Regions from separate parts of the Pseudoalteromonas sp. Ld19 genome, predicted to be linked through region 1. Evidence: riboswitches for the same ligand, from Rfam matches in the RefSeq annotation. Region 1 holds a riboswitch; the other holds the start of a gene.
The links. Region 1 has a riboswitch for lysine ahead of dapA (4-hydroxy-tetrahydrodipicolinate synthase). Riboswitches for the same ligand answer to the same signal wherever they lie in the genome.

Region 1 (10,442 bases):
ATATGGTGCGCCTGAAAGCTAGCGCACCACAATCAGTATGATTTAACCGAGTAGTTCATCAAATAAATCAAATAACTGATCCAACTCTTCGATGGTGTTGTAATGCATACAACCAATACGCACTACACCGCCTTTGTCGAGAACGCCTAGTTGTTTACACAAGCCTTGTGCATAAAAATTACCATCCCACACACAGATGTGATGCTTGCCTAAAAATTCAGACACTGCACGCGGTTCAAGCCCTTCGAAAATTAAGGCAAAGGTCGGTGTACGTTCGGTTAAGCGATCAAAGTCATCAATACCGAATAATTTTATACGCGGATAATTAACTAAGCGCGTTAAAAAGTGCTCACTAAGCGCCATTTCGTGTTGTTTAGTTTTAGCAAAAGCCACACTTAGTTTTTCACGTCGTGAATAGCTATCATCAAGCTCGCTAATTGCCGCAATGTAATCAACAGCGGCTATAAAACCTGCCATTGCTTCAAAACTTTGTGTGCCGGTTTCCCAGCGACCTGGCGCTACGTCTTTAGCTGGCTCAACTTTGTAAGGAGTAAACCCCTCTAAGTGTTCTTTTTTACCGTAAACCATCCCTAAATGCGGACCAAAAAATTTATACGCAGAACAGGCTAAAAAGTCACAATCAAGCGCTTGTACATCAACAAGCTCATGAGGGGCATAATGTACGGCATCAACATAAACAAGTGCGCCCACCGCGTGAGCAAGCTCTACAATGCGTTTAATATTGTTAATTGAGCCTGTGGTATTTGACGCATAAGTTACCGCTACCAGCTTTGTATTGCTGTTTAGTAAGCTTTCAAATTGCGCCATATCTAAGCTGCAATCTACTTCATTAATAACTGCGGTATTTACCTTTACACCTTTATCTTCTGCAGCTTGCTGCCATGACGATACATTTGAGAAGTGATCAGCATTGGTTACAATTATTTCATCGCCTGCCTGCCAATCACGTGAAATTGCACGGCTAAAGCTAAATGTTAGGCTGGTCATGTTTGGACCAAACACAATTTGTTGTGAGCTAGGTGCATTGAGTAAATCAGCCGCCGCCTGGCGCGCATTCGCCATTAACTCAACCGTTTTATCACTTGAAAAAAATGCACCGCCTAAGTTTGAGTTGTAATGCCCTAAATAAGCCGTCATTGCATTAAGTACTTGCTGTGGTATTTGCGAACCACCTGGACCATCTAAAAAGACCGGCGATTTACCATCAACGTTTTGCATTAGTGCAGGAAACTGCCCACGTAATTGCGCTATGTTCATACTTATTCCTTAAGACGTTAATACGAAACAATCCAGGTAACCTGGTTTGCTCGCATCAATTTTGTTCATAGGTGTTGCGTTATGCCATACTTGACGGTCATTTATTAATGCAAACATACCGTCTTTTATTTCCATTTTAAAACACGGCTCTGCTTGTTTATTTTCGTATACAAGTAGTTCGCCACCTTCTAAATTTTCGTGAGAAACACCACATACGCACACATGATCAAACCCATCCTGATGAACGCCTTCTGGGGCTGCGGGTGTATCACTATCAATGGCAAGCATACGAAACTGATGAATTTCTATATCGCGCTGCTCATCAATACCGGTAATTTGGCAAAACTCATTTACAATATTTTTCATACCTTCTGATTCAAGCAAGCTTTGCTCTAGATTTTCATAGGTGCGCTCTACATTACCTTGGAAGGTATTAATTGAATCATCTTGCACAAATGCTTTGGTTTTTTGTAACTGTAATTCACCATTTTGCATTTTAACTACTGAATAACGACGTTTTCGAAAAGCACCATCTGCATACGGATTAGCAGGTAGGTTATCAAAAGAAGGCTTAACCAAATCAATGTTTGCTTGGTTAATAAAACGAAGTTGCAGTAAATTCTGGTTGTTTAATGCTGTCATAAAATCTCGCCTAAAATAATGAGAATATTGGCGAGGATTTTAATGCATTTTGAGAGGATTTTTTGCTTTATTACTTACTTTAAAAGCAACTTAAGACCAGAGTTAATACAATAATGTAAAAAAAACAACATGAACTATCTAATATTTATTTTAGCCAATAAAAAACCCGCCGAAGCGGGTTTTTAAACAAACTTTAAAAATTATACAGCTTGTTGAATAATCACGTTGTCTGCTTTTTTAGTGTAAGCAGGCATACGGTGGAAGTTCAAGTAACGGTATGTATCTGACGCCGTTGCATTGATCTTCGCAGCATACTCTTGGTACTCAGCAGCTGTAGGTAGTCTACCAATGATTGCAGCAATTGCAGCAAGCTCAGATGATGCTAAGAATACGTTTGCGCCATTACCTAAACGGTTAGGGAAGTTACGTGTAGAGGTAGACACAACCGTTGCTTTATCTGCAACACGTGCTTGGTTACCCATACATAGTGAACAACCTGGAGTTTCGATACGTGCGCCAACACGACCAAAAATACCGTAGTAACCTTCTTCTGTAAGTTGGTCTTTATCCATCTTAGTAGGTGGAGCAACCCAAAGCTGAGTCGGAAGTTGACCTTTAAAGCCATCAAGCAACTTACCAGCAGCACGGAAGTGACCAATATTAGTCATACAAGAACCAATGAATACTTCGTCGATTTTCTCGCCAGCAACATCAGAAAGAAGACGCGCATCATCAGGGTCATTTGGAGCACAAAGAACAGGTTCTTTAATCTCAGCTAAATCAATTTCAACTACGTGAGCGTACTCAGCGTCTTTGTCAGCTTCCATAAGCTCAGGATTAGCTAACCAATCTTGCATTGCAGTAATACGACGTTCAATCGTACGTACATCACCGTAACCTTCAGAGATCATCCACTTAAGCATAACAATGTTTGATTCTAGGTATTCAGAGATAGACTCTTTAGATAATTTAACTGTACAACCAGCTGCAGAACGCTCTGCAGATGCATCTGATAGTTCAAACGCTTGCTCAACAGTTAGGTGCTCAACGCCTTCAATTTCTAGTACGCGACCAGAGAATTCGTTAATTTTACCTTTTTTCTCAACTGTTAATAAACCTTGTTTGATACCGTAGTAAGGGATTGCATGGACTAGGTCACGTAAAGTGATACCTGGTTGCATTTCGCCTTTAAAACGAACCAAAATAGATTCAGGCATATCAAGTGGCATAACACCAGTTGCTGCTGCGAATGCTACTGCACCCGAACCTGCTGGGAATGAAATACCTAATGGGAAACGTGTATGTGAATCACCACCAGTACCTACGGTATCTGGTAATAACATACGGTTTAACCATGAGTGAATAATACCATCGCCTGGACGAAGTGAAACACCGCCACGGTTCATGATGAAATCAGGAAGCGTATGGTGAGTGTTTACATCAATAGGCTTAGGATAAGCTGATGTATGACAGAAAGACTGCATTGTTAAATCTGCAGAGAAACCTAAACATGCTAGATCTTTTAGTTCATCACGTGTCATAGGACCTGTTGTATCTTGCGAACCAACAGTTGTCATTTTAGGCTCACAGTACTGACCTGGGCGAATACCTGCAACGTTACATGCTTTACCAACCATTTTTTGCGCTAATGTAAAGCCTTTATCTGAAACTTCTGTTGCTGTTGGTACTTTAAATATATCAGTTGCACCTAAGCCAAGAGATGTACGCGCTTTATCAGTTAAACCACGACCGATAATTAGTGGAATACGACCACCAGCACGAACTTCATCTAAGATCACATCAGACTTAAGTTCAAAAGTAGAAATTACTTTATCAGTACCATGTTGCTTAACAACACCTTCATATGGATAGATGTCGATTTGTTCGCCCATGTTGAGTTCATCAACATTTAATTCGATTGGTAATGCGCCTGAATCTTCCATTGTGTTGAAGAAGATTGGCGCAATTTTATTACCTAAACATACACCGCCAACACGCTTGTTTGGTACGAATGGGATATCATCGCCCATAAACCAAAGTACAGAGTTAGTTGCAGATTTACGAGAAGAACCCGTACCAACAACGTCACCTACGTATGCAAGTGGTAAACCTTTGGTTTTTAATTCTTCAAGCTGAGTAATTGGACCTACTTCGCCCGCTTTATCAGGTGTAATACCGTCACGTTCAATTTTTAGCATTGCTAAAGCATGCAGTGGGATATCTGGACGAGACCATGCATCTGGTGCAGGAGACAAGTCATCAGTATTTGTTTCGCCAGTTACTTTAAATACAGTTACTGAGATCTTTTCAGCAACCGCTGGTTTATTAGTAAACCATTCTGCATTTGCCCAAGACTCAATAATTTGCTTAGCGAATGTGTTACCTGCTTTTGCTTTTTCTTCTACATCGTAGAACGCATCAAACATAAGTAATGTGTTTGAAAGGCCTTTTACTACGATCGGCGCAAGCGTTTCATCATCAAGTAGGTCAATCATAGGTGCGATATTGTAACCACCTAACATTGTACCTAACAGTTCTGCTGCTTTTTCTTTAGAAATAAGTGGAGAATTAGCTTCACCTTTAGCAACTGCCGCTAAAAATCCTGCTTTAATATAAGCAGCATCATCCACGCCTGCAGGAATGCGGTGAACTAATAAATCTAAAATGAACTCTTCTTCACCAGCCGGTGGAGTTTTAATTAATTCAATAAGATCAGCTGTTTGCTGAGCATCTAATGGCGCTGGTACGATACCTAACGCGGCACGTTCTTCTACGTGTTTACGATATTCTTGTAGCACAATATTGCCCTCTTGGTGACGTGAAAGTATCCGGTAGCGCTTCATGCGCAACATATTACCCAATACTTATAGTATTCTATCGCGTGATTATAAAGCTTTTATAGATAGATGAAAATCCATCCAGTTACGCAACTGATTATACCGACTATAAATATTATGAATAGTGGTTAGGTTAAAATCTATTTTCATGAATGTTTATTAAGTAAGAATCATTGCTATTTAACCTTAACTCTGGTTAAGGGATTTACTAACATATTGAATTATTGTGATATTTAAATTTATTTTTTCTAGTCAGAGATTTTCAGTGAAAACAAGGCGAATTTACGCGTCAATAGCGGGTCTATTGCAAGTAAATTCAACGCAGTTAGCGTTGAAAATAGCTGCTCGAGATGGGTTTATTATCCAGAGTTCAGGTTATTTATAGTTTATCGACAGTTGATCCGCATCCATGTAGTTGTATATCAGAAAATTTTAACGCAGTTAGGCGTCAGGTTTAATCCCTCAAATTGATAAAGTTCCATTGTTATAACGTTACCTACTTTTAATATACGCATAAAAAAACCCAGCGCGTGGCTGGGTTTACAAAACTTAAATTCTAACTATTAACGCTTAACTTTTACGCGCTCAACAGTTGATACATGAGCTTCAACACGACGGTTTTCTGCGTGTGCAGCTTTAGTATTAGCTGTATTTTTAAGACGTTCTTCGCCGTAGCCTACAGTACTAATACGATCTCTTGAAATACCATCTTTAACTAACTCATCAGCAACATCATCTGCACGCTTTTTAGATAGTTTTTTGTTGTAACTTGCGTCACCAACAGCTGAAGCATGACCTTCAAGTAATACTGTTGTCTCTGTATGCTCTTTCAAAAACTTTGATACCGCAGCAATGTCGTCAAAATATTGTTGCTTAACCATCGCAGAGTCATGTGGGAATGTAACTAATAAGCTAGTCGTTACCTTAGCTTCTTCATATAAAGTACATCCATCGCTATCAACTGCATCTGTCATTGGTGTGTTTGCACATTTATCATCTGCATTAACAACACCATCATTGTCGCTATCAGCAGGAGTTGAAACTGGTGCTTCAACAACTACAGGTTCTGGTGCCGGTTTAACAGGCTCAGCAGGTGCAGAGTTTTGGCCAAATAAGTAGTTAATACCAATTTTAGCGCCTAAATCTGTATAACCTTTATCAAGACCTTGGTAAACAGCTGTTTCTGCATTTACAAATAAGCCGTCTGTGATGAAATGTTGGTAACCAACACCTGCATTTAAAAACGTATTATCTTTAACAACGTCAATTTCTTTAATACCGAATAAACCGTAAAAAGGACCGCCATTAAAGTGGTACAAACCGTCAATGCCGTAACGCTCACCGTCAACATTGTTGCGGTTACCATTTACTTTATCAAAAGCGTTAAAATCCATGTCTGCATATTCAATTCGTGCACTCCAGTAATCACTGAAACGATAGCCTACTTCGGCACCCCAACCAGTCGATTCATTGATATCAAGGCCAGCTTGAGCGCGGATGTTTTCCCATGAAGCATCGTAGTAATCACCGAATGCACCAATGTAAAAGCCTTCTTCTTTATCTGCAGCAAATGTAGATGCACTAGTTGCAGCTAGCGCAATTGCGATTGCAAGTGATTTTAATTTCATTGTTTTGTTCCCATTTTTTAACAACTAATAAATTGTAGCTAATAAACTCTAGCTCAACCAGTTTTGTACAGACTACCTTAACCTTTGTTAATCGATACTTAACGAAAACAAAGTTTATTTTAATTGCATCGGATAATACCACTCGAACATGGCTTACCCTAGCGATGGCGTGTTTACGATTAAAAATGGCTCTTTATAATCATGCCATTACATTTACAATCAATGATTAAGTACCACAAAAAGTGCGATAACCATTGTCACTCTCTGGCACAACCTGGAACTCTAATAATTCTTCACTCGCTAAATATGGGTTATTTATCACTTTCGTAAAGCGATTTAACACATCACTTGAGCCAAATTCATTATACTCGGTAATTATTTTTTCGATGATGTGATTTCGTGGAATGGCTCTAGGGTTAGCTTGGCGCATTGTTTGATAGCTATTTTCATCAGTGCGGTGATGCCACTTTATAGCCCACTGTGCTAGCACGTCTGGCACTGTCGCTTTATATTTCAATGATTCAGTTAATGCATCAAAGGTATTGGTGTAATCTAATTGATGGTCCTTTAATAATTTTAATAGCTCACCAATCAAATCACTGTCGTCAATATCTGCTTTTGCCAACCCTAATTTTTGTGCCCACATTGCTGTAAATTCAATATTAAACAGTTCAGCAAAGCTATTAATATGTGGCGTCATTAATGAAACCGCTTGTTCATCATCGTCATGAATTAGTGGTATTAAGCTCTCTGCTAAGCGGGCGCAATTCCAGTTAGCCATATTTGGCTGATTACCAAATGCATAGCGACCTTGTTTGTCGATAGAGCTAAATACAGTATCAAAATCAAAGCTATTCATCATGGCACACGGGCCGTAATCAATGGTTTCTCCACTCACTAACGTATTATCTGTATTCATAACCCCATGTATAAAGCCAACACGCATCCAGCTCACAACTAGCTTAACTTGGTTTTTAATCACAGCGCCTAAAAATGCTAAATAGCGCTGCGATCCTGTACCAGTTATTTCTGAGTAATGTCGCTCTATAGCTAAATCAGCTAAATTTTTAAGTCCTTCAACATCGCCTTGCGTCGCTAAATATTGAAACGAGCCAACACGAATATGGCTCGTCGCTAAACGAGTCACTATGGCGCCTGCTTGTGGCGGGTTGCGATAAACCGTTTCGCCACTGCCAACGACGGCTAAACATCGGGTAGTTTTAATGCCTAGTGCATGCATTGCCTCGCTCATTACGTATTCACGAATAGCGGGCCCAAGTGCACAACTGCCATCACCCCCTCTTGAATAAGGAGTAGCACCAGAGCCTTTTAGTTGAATATCCCACAATTGGTTTTTATCATCATTAATAGCGCCCAGTAAATGCGCTCGCCCATCGCCTAAACGTGGTGAAAAATGTCCAAATTGGTGCCCAGAGTAACCAAGTGCTACTGCAGGAATTGCCTGTTTTTCGTTACCGCTAAAAGTGCTAGCACGTAAATCAGCAGCAACGTTAATATTAAACTCTTTTGCTAAGCTCTCATTCCACAGCAATAACTGAGGAGAGGCAACACTTGCAGGGAAATCTTCTATCGCAAAGCTTTCGGCTATTTGCGTATATCTTGGCACTAATTTCATGGTAATTCCTATTATTGCTGACTTATACCAACGCGGTTGTCACCTACACCATAGGCCACAATTAAGCTCAGCTCTTGCATACTTAAGCCACTTTGCTTTTGCATTTCATTAAAAAAAGCTTGGGCTGCACTCAATGACTTTTTAGTTTGTAAGCCGCCATCTATAATTTTATGGGCACGCAAATAATTCTCTACATCGCGTGATAGTAAAAAAGTATCTTTACCAAGTGCTCGTAGCGCATAAGGCCCTGTATTTCCGCCTAAACGCGCGCCATGCTTTTTTAAATACGCCCATAAACCAATAATATTGTCTGCTGGCCAATTAGCGACAAACTGGCTAAAACTGCCATGTTCTTGTGCTATTTCGTGGATCATGTAAGCATTTTCAGTAATTGTTTTTACTTTTTTATAGTTACGAACAATACGCTCATCCGTTGCTTTTTGTTCCAGCATATCGGGGGGCATCATTAATAACTTATCAACGCTAAAATCCCAAAAAACCTCTCTAAATCCCGACCACTTATTATTAATGACTGACCAATAAAAGCCGCTTTGAAATACTTTTCGAGTAAATTCTTCCAGCCAATCGTCGTCACTTAACGTGCTTAGTTGTTTTTTAGATAGCGGTTTTGCAAGTAATAACTTAAGCATTTTTTCAGAGCCTTTTCGCTCTACCGCTCGCTTATAAATATCGCTAAATTTTTCCATACTAATTAAATACCTCACTACTTATGTTGCTAGTGTACGAGAAAAGCAGCCAATACGTAACCACTCCCATTATCGATGAATTAATCTATATTTAGCCGCTTGACACCCAGACGGCTAAAATGCTTTAATCGCTGCAATTACCCTATTTAAATTGCACAGGTTTGTAAGTTTTACCCTTCAAACAGGTGCAAAGGGCTAGAAGAGGTGCGTTATTCAGGTAGCGTATGTTAGGAGCGCAAACTCCAGTGAGCATACGTGAGGGGAATTAACGCCGAGAAGTAATCACTTTTGCGAGGTGTTTATTTCGGGCGACTAGGTTGAACCCTAGCGACTGTCACCAATAGCTGCTTATAACAAGCAGCTTATTAGTTTGGTGGAGAGCTTCTGGTCTTAAATATTAAGGCCATGCGCCCTATTATTTTAAGCCCATTCGCTCTTCGAATTATTAGTTCGAACGAGGTTAATGCGGCTCCTTCCATAAAGCTTTTTAACTCTTCGAATAACTTATAAGTTCGTGAGAGATGACCAATAACTTCAATATAAACGACTACACATTATGGACCGCGCTCGTTACGCCATTAGATCAACACGGCGATGTTGACTACAACACGTTAACTAAACTGGTTAGCGATCAAGAAGCGGCACATAACGGTATTTTACTACTTGGCAGTACGGGCGAAGGTTTGGCACTAACGCTTAACGAGCAACAAGCCATTGTTGAACACGTATGCCAGCTAAAACCAAGTGTACCACTTATGGTTGCCGTGGGCGGTAGTAACTTAAAGCAACAAATTGAGTGGGTTAACTACTGTAATACACTCCCAATTCATAGCTTTTTACTTGGCTCACCGCTTTATGCAAAGCCCGGCGCTGTAGGTCAAACTCATTGGTTTGAAAGCCTACTCGATGCAAGTGCTCATCCGTGTATGCTTTATAACGTACCGGGCCGCAGTGGTGTCAGTATTCCTGTTCAAACAGTGACTAACTTACAAAATCATAAAAAATTATGGGCGTTAAAAGAAGCCAGTGGCAATATTGCTCAGTTTGAGGCTTATCGCCAAGCCGCGCCTAATTTAGCCTTATTTAGTGGCGACGATGCGCTAATGCCTTATTTTGCCCAAGCTGGCGCAAAAGGTTTAGTGTCGGTAGCTGCAAACGCATGGCCCGCACAAACTCACGAGTTTGTTAAACGTAGTTTAAGTGGTCAACATCCTAATTTATTTGCTCAGTGGACTAGTGCTATTGATAGCCTATTTGCTGTCGCAAACCCCATTCCCGTAAAGGTATTGATGCATTTGCAAGGCCGCTTAAGCAGCCCACAACTTCGTCCACCTTTAACACATCTTGAGTTAACTCAAACCGATTGCATCACAACTGCAAACAACACCATTTTATCTTGGCATTAAATACAGGTTTTTATAATGAGCTGGTTAGAACTATTAAATAATTTAGAATCGGGCGCAGTACGCGCAGCATCACAAAACGAAAGCGGCCAATGGCAAGCTAACGTAGAAGTAAAGCAAGGCATTTTAGAAGCCTTTAAAAATGGCACTAATACTGAGTTTGCAGGCGGCTTTGTTGATAAACATAACTTAGCTCCACAAGAGTTTAGTACTGACGATGGCGTGCGTATGGTACCGGGTGGCTCGAGTGTTCGCCGTGGTGCTTATGTGGCTAAAGGCACCATTATTATGCCACCAGCGTATGTAAACAT
Region 2 (10,442 bases), on a different contig from region 1:
CAGATACATTAGAGGTAACGTCGTATAATCCAAAGGGGTTTGGCTTTAAAATACCTACTTGCCAAGGGTGCCCTAAATCAGAGCCTTTTGGGCAACCACCTAAGTCTCTATCGCAGTGGTCAATGCCTTGTCTATACTCATTACCCCACCAAAACTTACTATTTGTTCCAGCTCGAGCTGCGTATTCCCATTCAACTTCGCTAGGCAAACGATATATGTTACTCGTTTCTGTGCTTAGCCAATTTGTGTAAGCAACAGCATCAAACCAAGATATATTTACCACAGGATGCTTACCGCGGCCCCAGCCTTCGTCGCTAGGGCATGACCTAATTCCGGTTTTACAAAACTGATCATATTGTGCAAAGGTAATCTCGGTTTCACTTAGTGCATAGCTTTCTTTTATTGTCGCTTTAAAAATAGGGGCTTCATCTTGAAACGAGCGAAAATTTTCACCGCCTATGGTCCCTGTACCTGGCGGTATTACTACCATTTTAGGTGATAGTTCACCGCTTTTAAGCTTATCTTGTATGTAACTGATTTTATGATTAGAGAGTTTAAAACTAGGCCAGCTAATATTAAAAAAGCCGATACAGAACCCAATCAAAACGACAATAACAATGAAATATTTAATCTTTAATCTAGGTAACATATATCACTCTGAAGTTATGCCAATAATATAGCTTGCTGAATTTCTGATTTTATTATGTAAGCCATTTACGCTTCCGTACATCGTAGCAGCTGTTCCTGCTCCAGTAGCTAATGAAGTTTTGGTTAGAAATGCCTTGTAAAAAGAGCTTCTTATTAATCTCTGAACCTGTGCCTGGGTGTATACTTTAGTTGCTTTGGTGCCGTCATCTAAAAGAGTTTGACCTCTCAAAACTTTCTTCAGGAGTTTTTGATTATTAATTAACTTTTTGTTATTGAGCTTTAAAATTTCAACAGCAAGCTTTTTACGATTTTCGCGTGTCATTCCTTTGTACATTTTTAATAACTTATTCTGTCCTAACGCTTTATTTTGATTAAATTTAACGAGTAAGGAGCCGGCTTCCAAACCAGCTTTAGTTAAATCGGCAACTTGAATAACATCTAATGTAACCATCAAAGTTGAAAAAGTAGGAGATGCATCAAGCCATTGATTATACTCTGCATTACCACTTAAATGATTAAATACACGGCCGATTCCAACACCACACTGAAAAGTAGCAGCGGTAGTCGATGTCAATGTTAATGGAATTGCAGCCCATGTAGCGCCAAAGCTTGCAGCTCCGCCCCCCATTTCGGCGAACACTAATACCCAACCAGAGCCAGCTCCAACACATGAGATGCCAGCACCTATAGATTCATCGTATAGTGAAGAGTTGATTTTATCTATTCTTTTAACGGCCTTCATTTGCTTAGGGAATATATATTCGCGAATATAAATACTTTTCCTATCTGCTCTGCAAGTTACTCTTAAAACTTTACTATTGTAATGGCTACTTGGATTTAAAAGCAAACTACCAGGGTTTACTGAGAGTTTTGCAATACTATCTTTCTCGGCCTCGAAAATAACACCAGCGTGTCTAAATTCTGGATCCGAGTCTAAAGAAGCGTACATTTCACGCAGCACTTCCTTAGGAAATAGGTTTTGAATTTTAAGTGCGAAGGAAGGGTCTAATGACATATTATTTATTCCTTTAAATATTTGTCCCTAGTTTAGCATAACCCTCGTCATATTTAAATTTTGCTATTAAATATTTTCCCAAATTTACAGTGATACGCTACTAAAACAAAAATATTTTTTCTCACCCACAAAAAAGCTCACATACTGTGAGCTTTTTCAAAATAAACTTTAAAGTTACTGCTGTTTTTGCGGCGGGAAGTTACTTAAAATTTCGCTCACTGTTTTATTAATTGATGCTTCACGCTGTTCTGGCGATTGATTTTTCTTTAAACGGCCTTCTTTTGCGCCGCGCCATACTAGCTGGTTTGACTCACGATCTACAATATCAATAATCAACGTACCCACTTCGTATTCACGCGCGGTTGTATCGCGTTCAAATCCAGTGCCCCAGTAACCCCAGTTGTGGCGGTAACCTACGTTAAAGGTATCTATTTCAAGCTCTTTATCTACCGATGCATGATAGTTAACAAGTACATCAGCATTTGCTGCATCCATTAAGCTCATACCTAATGTTTGGCTCAGCTCTTTATTAACAGCAGTGCGAACACGTTTTTCCATTAGACCATTAATTTGATAGTTATTTGTATCTTTGGTTAGGCTGGCGTTTTCTACCCAAGCAAATGTTTTAAAATTACTAAAGTTGGCCGATTTATCGTAATCCCAATCTGGGGTTTGTGTACAGGCTGTTAGTAGTGCTAGCGCTGCAACAATAAGTATGTTTTTCATTACGTTTGCTCCAATAAAATGCATTAATTTAAAATAACACACATAGTAAAAATGTGTATTATTTAAACGTCCTAAATATTAGTCTAATCACTTTGTTTAATGTTCAACTTCAATCCAATCTTTTTCATCTACCCAGTTTTGTGCGCCGTCTTTTACTGAACGAATAGGCACGATATAGTCACAACTTATTTGTGGCTTAACTGAGGCAAATATAGGCACAAAGCCAAAACTTAGTGCGGTTTCTATAATTGCTTTTTGATTTTGTGGATCGATATCAGCTGCTTCATCTATATAAATAGGTATACGGTATAGGTTTTGTTCCTGATCGCTTAATAAGTAGCGAATAAACAACATGCCACACAATAACTTAATCGTAATACGTGTGCCGTTTGACCCCGCTGAATCTATTTTTTCAAAGTGCTCAGTTTCACCTGCGCGGTTAACTACTTCAAAACGAATATCAAATAAATCAGTAAGTGTTAAACCCGCTTTATCTGAGGCTAGTTTAATTAAATGATCTTTTGCTTCGTTTACTGCGCTTTCGCTGTACGGTTCTTGGCTAAGTAAATCAAGCGTGTCACCTTGCTCAAACTGATGCGACGTGCTGATAATGGTATCGATACTATCAACCAGCATTTTGCGCGGTATGACGTTAATTTTAAACGCTTGCAGGTTTGAAATACGGTGCTGGCTTATGCCTTTGTTAAAGCTATTCATTTCTCGGCGAAGTCGGTCTAAATCTTCTCGCAAGCCTTTAATCGTTGCGGCAACCTCGGTAAGCGCAACACGTGCTTGGCGCTCAACGGCATCGCGTTCGTTATCAATATTATGAAAGGCGCTTATCAGCTTTTGGTATTTAGTGTATTCGTCGTTTTCGTTGTCGAATTTAGTAATACCGGCGTTATATACATGCAGATAGGTATTACGCACGTTTATGTCAAAATTACGCAGCTCTTGGCAGTCTTTATTAAAGTGATGAACAAGATCGCTTAAGTTATCAAAGTCGACTGTAATATCAATCATATACGGGGTTACTTTGCCGCTGTATAAGTCAAGTGTGTGGTCAATTCGCTCGCTTTTAACTTGGCGCAGGCGCTCAGTTTGGCGATTAATTTGCTCTTGTTTCGATTTAATTAACGAGCGGCGATCGGCAATTGAGCCACTATTTTTTTGAATGTCTTGCAAGTAGTCATCAACTTGTTCGCGCTCTGCTAATAACTGCTCTTTTAGCATGGCTTGCGCTTCAACCGACTGTTGCATTACCTCAAATTGCTCTAAGCGTTTTAGCGCGCTCTCTGCGCTCATAAGCTCATCGTATAACGCGTCTTTTTCTTTTTGCTTGTCGGCAACGTTTGCAGCAACATCACGTTGTTGCTTAAACTCTTTAAGTGAATGCTCAAGTGCACTCAGCTGAGCGGTTAATTGCTCTTTGTTTTCACCGCTTTGCATTTGCACTGGCGAGAGCTTTTTAAGCTTAATGCTCGCGCCTGGTAGCGTTAATACGCCGCCTTTAACGTTTTCACTTAACAGCGATAAAAACTCCCCAAACGCGTCTTCGTCATCAATGGTTATATCGCCATTAGTGGTGGTCGCAAACGAGAGAATATCAGGGTTTAAAATGCGCGATATTTCTTCTACTTCTTTTAATGAGAGGTCTTCGCGCATACGGGTAAACAAATTAAACTCAAGGTTTTTAAGTTGTAGCTTTAAGCTCTTAATTTGTTTTTGTGTTTCGCTAATGCGGTAGTCAAGCGTGTGCAGGCTTTGCCCTTGTGCGCTGGTTATAGAGTGCGAAAGCGACTCGTAATCTTGCTTTAACTGAGTCAGGCTGGTTTTAAGCGTGGCTTTATTTACCAGTTCAAACTCGCTTTTAAGCGCATCGTAATCTAAAAACCACTGCTCAATTTGTGTTTGTCTGCGCTCTATATCGCGCGATTGCTGTACATATAGGCTTTGCTTTTGCTCAAACTCGTGTTTTTCGTGCTCGATATCTTCAAGGGCTATACCGAGCTCGTTAAGTTGCGACTCTTGATAGGTATCAAAATCAATCAGTGCTTGGTCAATTTTAGGCGCGTACGCCGCTAATTTACCTTTAAGCACGGTTTGGTTTTCAAGCATTGATTCAAGCGCGGCTATTGGCTCTTGCATTGACTCAAGGGCTTTTAGTTCGCGTTTTGAGCGATTTACTTTATCAAACGAGCGGCGCCATACTTCATAAAAGTCGACCTTAGAGTTTGACATATGGCGTTCAAACACGCGTAGCATAAAGCGTTTTACGTCGCTTGCGCCTAATTTGTGTAAGTTAAGAATACGTCTAAATATTTCTTTATAAATAGCGGAATCTTGGACATTATTTAGCGGGATCATTTTTAAGTTAATGTCGCTGTCAAACGGGGTTGCACCGCCAGTCAATAGCGCGTTTAGCTCTTGTGCTTTAAGCTCAATAGGATTGTAGTTAAGCGATTTTAAATGGTTGAACAGCTTGGTAAATTTAATAATGGTTTTACCTTGCGTGTACTGCTCTAAATCAAGTTTTCCTTGGTAGCAAAAGTACTGATGCGCGTAACCGGCAATTTTACCAAGTCCTGCAACGCCAATGACTACCGAGCCATGGGGCAGGTTAGCTTCTAGTAAAATGTACGACTGATCGGATGAAAAATAAAACTTTCGGGTTTCATCTAAATCGTGCCCGTCCCATTCTGTTAAGCGTAAATCGTTAATAAGCGGAAATTGCAGGGCGTTAATAACCGAGCTTTTACCTGTGTTATTTGGCGCGCAAATAGAGCTACTTTTATCAAGCGGGATCACACATTTTGCATAGCCTGCGGTGTTAAGTAGGGCGAGTTTACTTAGTCCATATAGATTTTTCATTCCTCGTCCTCTGTTAGGTAGGTTTCTTCATTTACTTCCATTAGTGCATCAATATAACGGTGAATTGGCGCTTGTAGCATAAAGCCGCCTTCTACTTCGCGGGCTAAACCTAAGCGTACCATGCGCAGGTATACGTCTTTGCGCAGATCTGAGCCCGAAAACACCTCAAGTTGATCAAACAAATGTTTGTTAATTTGCACCAGCGTTTGCATAAGCTCTAAATCGTTTACGTCGTCAAACAATGCGCGCATTGGGTCTTTACCCGTATTGGCGTAGTGCTCAATTAAAATGTAAATGGTGAGTGCGATAGCACGAGATATTTTGCCCATATTTGGCGTGCTTTCGTCGCTACCAAAATAATAAAAGCCACGGCTATCGCGTTTTAAATCGTGACCTAGGGCGGTAAATAGGGCGGTGTAGTCTTCTATGTGTTGGTCAAGCTCTTGCCACATTACGTTGTCTTGCTCGCAAATGTGATAACCCGCTACTAATTTTTTATTAATGGCTTGTAGATGAGTTAGCTCGTTTAAGTTTATGTGTGTTGTAGTGGTTTCTATCATAAGAGTTACTTATCTGCCTTTGTATCTAACTGAGGCTCTGAATTAAATGGATATAAAGAAAAGTACTGACCGGCAATGTTTACGCGGGCTTTTTCATCGCTTTGAATTATTTTAATATCGCTGTCGCTGACTAATTTTTGATACAAAAATAGCATTTCGTCGGCATCGAGATCTGGATAGCTTTCGTCTAAAAATTGCAGCAAGGGCTGCGGCTTTTTGCGTTTTTTATTAAAGCGCTTAGCAAAGCTGGTTTTAACATCGTTGTAGTCAGGAATATTAGGCGTTACAAATGCAGGCACATCTTGTTGATCGGGTAACTGGTATTCTTCGTGCTCAAATTCAACCAAGCTTGCCATGTAAGCCACAATATGGCGTTGCTGACCAAGCGAGTATCGCTGTGCATCGCTCACAAAGTGTGGCTGTACTGCGCTTAGCATGTTGTCTACGCCATTTTTACGCACAAGCCCAAGTACTTTTGATGCTTGGCGAGTAATTAAGTTATTACGGCGTAGCTCTTCGCGCAGTGGCATAAGCATGTCGGCACTTTTACGTAAACTTTCTCTGCCCATTAAATGCATTTCGAGTATACGAGTACGCAGTTGCTCAAGCATACGTTTGTCGTTGTAGGCTTTACCTGAGCGCTCAATGTGTAGTATTTGCTTACTTATTTGCTCTTCAATGAGGGTAAAACACGCATGAAAATCACCGCGAATATCAACCATTTCAAGCATTGGCTCTATGTATTCGTCAAACGCTTCTGTTACCGCTTTATAACGCTTTTGCAGCGATTGCACGGCATTGTTAGATTTAGCTTGTTCAACAATGTTTAAAATCGCATTTTCGTTGTGTGCGTATAGCTTCATTATTTTACGCACCCGATCATCCATAATACGGCTGTAGCGGCGTAAATCGTCAAAGTCTTCAATTTCGCCAGCGTTATCTAGGCGGTTACCTAAACGGGCTAGATCGTCAACTAATACGCTAATTTCTTGCGCTAAGCCTAAGTGCTCTTCTTGCAGTAAAAAAGTGGCAAAATCGGCAATGGCACGATTTATTTCAAGTTGAGAAGATTTAGCCAGTGGAATTAAAATATCTTGGTTTAATAAACGATTTGTTTCTCTGTAAATTCGTTCGTTTGACCACGTAGGTTGCTTTTGCTTAATCGTGTTTTGTACGTCTTTTAGGCTAAAGTCAGCCATTTTAAAACGTTTAAATAACAGCTCTAATACACCCCAATGTTCGGTTAAGGTATTAAGTAGCTTTTTTGCTGGGATCATAAGGCGTTACTACATCCTAGTATTTTATTATTGAGTATCGAGTTTATACTCATTATTACGTGTTTTTAATTAACCTTGTCTGTATATAGTATTCGTTTTTAAGACCATTTAATAATAGTTTTTGCACGGCGGCAGTGCTAAAATCCGCGCCGAAAACAGACACATGCGAAAGGTTCTGTTTTGCGTGTTCTTTAAAACTATATCAAAGGTTGTTTATCTACCATGGTTTCCTCGACTATTCTAACCCTGATAGCGATTGCATTTTTGCTCATCGTTATAGAAGATATAATCCATGTCAACAAAGCTAAAACTACATTATTTTTTGGTACGCTTTGCTGGATTCTTCTTTTTATCTACCCTCTTCACGGACAAAGCTCCGATTCAGTTCAACACCTCCTTAACGAAAATATTTTAGAAATTGCCTCATTATGGCTATTTTTAATGGCTGCAATGACCTTTGTCGCGTATTTAAATTCAAAGGGGTTTATAGAAAATATTGTTCATCGTGTTATGCCAAAAAGCATTAGCGAGAGAAAGTTAATGTTTTTGGTAGGTGGCTTTGCGTTTTTGTTTTCGTCGATTTCAGATAATGTAACGGCTACGCTTATCTCTTTAGCCGTTGTAATGTCGTTAAAACTTGAACCTAAAAAACTCATTAAATATACCACGCTTATCGTGTTTGGGGTTAACTCAGGTGGGGTATCGCTAATAACAGGCGACGTAACCACACTGATGATATTTTTAGATGGAAAAGTAACCATAGGTCATTTACTACTACTTATCGCGCCAGCACTTGCAAGTGTTATGCTACTAGCCGCGCTATTGTCTATCGGTATGAAAGGGCGTGTTGAGTTTGCCGGTGCGGGTAAAACCCGAATAGAAAAAACCGACATTACCATTGCTGTTATATTTTTATCTACCGTAGTGAGCACACTTACCCTGAGTGTAATTTACAGCGTACCGCCTTTACTTACCTTTTTGTTTGGCTTATCAGTGATGTTTTTAGTCGCGCAATTTTTAATGCGCAAAAAAGACATTAACAAAGACATAATCGACTTTGTTCGCGATATAGAATACGACACATTGTTATTTTTTGTTGGTGTACTGCTGCTTGTTGGCGCACTAAAAGAAATTGGTATGCTAAGTAAATTTACCGATCTATACACGGTAATGGCCCCCGAGTACGCAAACTACTTAATGGGCATATTATCAGCAGGGGTCGATAACGTACCGCTTACTGCTGCTTTATTAAAAGCCGATATAGTAATGAGCCAACAACACTGGTTGTCGTTTACTTATGCAACGGGCGTGGGCGGTTCAATGCTGATCATTGGCTCGGCTGCGGGCATTATTGCCATGAGCAAAGTTAAAGCACTTACCTTTATGAGCTACTTGCGTTTATCGCTGCATTTATTAATTTGTTACACGGTTGGATATGCGGGCTCGTATTATATGGGCAGTTTTATTTAACTCATAAATTATTAAATGCTTGACAGCTAGACGTCTAAACGATAACTTTCAAAGCCCCGCTACTTAGTGGGGTTTTGTTTTATTAGCCACTGGTTAATAAAACATTCAGAAGAGGTGCGATACTTAGGTACTTAATGGTAGGCGACGAGAGCCGATGATCATTAAGGAGGGAAGTACTCGCCGAGAAAAATAATGATACGTCGTCATTGTTTTTCGGTTTATGGGGCTGAATCCTCAAAACTGTCACCAATATAGGTGGAGAGCTTCTGGCAGTGGACTTATCTTCAAGCATTCCTTTGCCAAGTTCTTCTTGTTTTATTGCGATTTGGATATCGCGAAAGGAGACTAAATGACTACCCAACCAGCGCCACAAACAGTGCCTCAAACAGAGTTAAGCGCAAAATCAGATTACATCGTTGCCAAATTTGGCGGAACCAGTGTTGCAAACTTTGAAGCGATGAGTCGCTGTAGCGAAATTATTGTTGCAGATAAAAGCGTACGTATTGTTGCCGTGAGCGCCAGTGCCGGCGTAACTAACCACTTAGTTGCACTTTGTAAATCAAGTATTACCTCAAGTGAGCGCCAAGAGCACATAAACGGCGTGCTTGCTATTCAACACACTATTTTAGATGAATTATCGCTAGATGCCGATTTAGCGGTTGGCTTTAACGAAACCCTAAAGGCATTTCAAACATTAGCTCAAGAGTCACTAACAACCGATCAACAACACGACGAGCTACTTAGCTTTGGTGAGCGTTTGTCGTCGTATTTGTTTGCTCAGGTGCTTCGTTCACAAGGTTTAAACGCAGATCGCTTTGATGTGCGCAAGGTGCTTAAAACTGATAGCCAATTTGGTAAAGCAACACCCAATGTTGCAGCCACAGCGCAAGCCGCTAGAGAACATTTAATCCCGCTGTTAGATGCTCAAGTAATTGTGACTCAGGGCTTTATTGGCAGTGACGAGTACGGCCAAACCACAACGCTAGGACGAGGTGGTTCAGACTACAGTGCAGCACTATTGGCTGAAGCAATTAATGCTAAAAGCGTGCATATTTGGACTGACGTTGTGGGTATTTTTAGCACCGATCCGCGTTTGTGCGCAAAAGCGACACCAATTGCACGCTTAAGCTTTGACGAAGCCGCTGAAATGGCGACCTTTGGTGCAAAAGTATTGCACCCCGCAACTATTTTACCCGCAAGCCGTAGTCACATTAACGTATTTGTTGGTTCGAGCCGCGAGCCAGAACGTGGTGGTACATGGATTGAGCGCGAAAAGTCGCAACAACCAGGTATACGCGCAGTAACACAACGCAAAAATCAAATATTGCTTACCCTTAAAAGCCCAGAAATGCTCCTAGCAAGCGGCTTTTTAGCCCGCGTATTTACGCTATTAAGCGAATACAATATATCGGTAGATTTGGTTACCACCTCAGAAATCAGCGTAGCCATAACGCTTGATAACGCGCAAAACGCCTCGCGCCCAGAGCTTGATCAAGAATGCCTAGATAAGCTTGCAGAGTTTTGCCATGTGTCGGTAGAAAATAACCTAACATTGGTGGCACTTATTGGCTCTGAGATTCAATTACGCCAACACGAAATGAACTTAATGAGTGTACTAAAAGACTTTAATATTCGATTAATTTGTCACGGTGCGAGTAAACACAACTTGTGCTTTTTAGTAGAGCAAACTGAGTCAGATAACGTAGTGCAATCTATTCATAGCCGTTTATTAGAAAATGATTTTGCTGCGTAAGTAACGGTTATTCAGGAAAATCAACTAGTAAAATTACCTAGTAAAATCAGTTAACAAAATTAATTAACAAAGTCACTTAATAAAAAGCATCGCCAGTCGATGCTTTTTTTATGCACCACACT

Region 2: it holds a riboswitch for lysine, as region 1 does, so the genes downstream of both, lysC (lysine-sensitive aspartokinase 3) here and dapA (4-hydroxy-tetrahydrodipicolinate synthase) in region 1, are expected to answer to the same signal.

Annotation. Positions count from the first base shown of each region.
Region 1 is NZ_JBISHA010000024.1:48,932-59,373, forward strand. Features, by position in the region: gene ACJJVZ_RS19025 (2OG-Fe(II) oxygenase) at 1-22, shown strand, start outside; gene ACJJVZ_RS19030 (cysteine desulfurase-like protein) at 43-1,278, opposite strand; gene ACJJVZ_RS19035 (2OG-Fe dioxygenase family protein) at 1,288-1,920, opposite strand; gene acnB (bifunctional aconitate hydratase 2/2-methylisocitrate dehydratase) at 2,121-4,718, opposite strand; gene ACJJVZ_RS19045 (OmpA family protein) at 5,321-6,385, opposite strand; gene ACJJVZ_RS19050 (protein adenylyltransferase SelO) at 6,612-8,021, opposite strand; gene ACJJVZ_RS19055 (DNA-3-methyladenine glycosylase I) at 8,033-8,728, opposite strand; lysine riboswitch at 8,920-9,120, shown strand; gene dapA (4-hydroxy-tetrahydrodipicolinate synthase) at 9,250-10,134, shown strand; gene ACJJVZ_RS19065 (2,3,4,5-tetrahydropyridine-2,6-dicarboxylate N-succinyltransferase) at 10,150-10,442, shown strand, end outside.
Region 2 is NZ_JBISHA010000021.1:172,176-182,617, reverse strand. Features, by position in the region: gene ACJJVZ_RS12750 (formylglycine-generating enzyme family protein) at 1-649, opposite strand, end outside; gene ACJJVZ_RS12745 (hypothetical protein) at 653-1,663, opposite strand; gene ACJJVZ_RS12740 (DUF4136 domain-containing protein) at 1,838-2,389, opposite strand; gene ACJJVZ_RS12735 (ATPase) at 2,486-5,260, opposite strand; gene ACJJVZ_RS12730 (condensin complex protein MksE) at 5,257-5,820, opposite strand; gene ACJJVZ_RS12725 (hypothetical protein) at 5,826-7,097, opposite strand; gene nhaD (sodium:proton antiporter NhaD) at 7,320-8,567, shown strand; lysine riboswitch at 8,669-8,841, shown strand; gene lysC (lysine-sensitive aspartokinase 3) at 8,917-10,320, shown strand; gene ACJJVZ_RS12710 (4'-phosphopantetheinyl transferase family protein) at 10,380-10,442, opposite strand, start outside.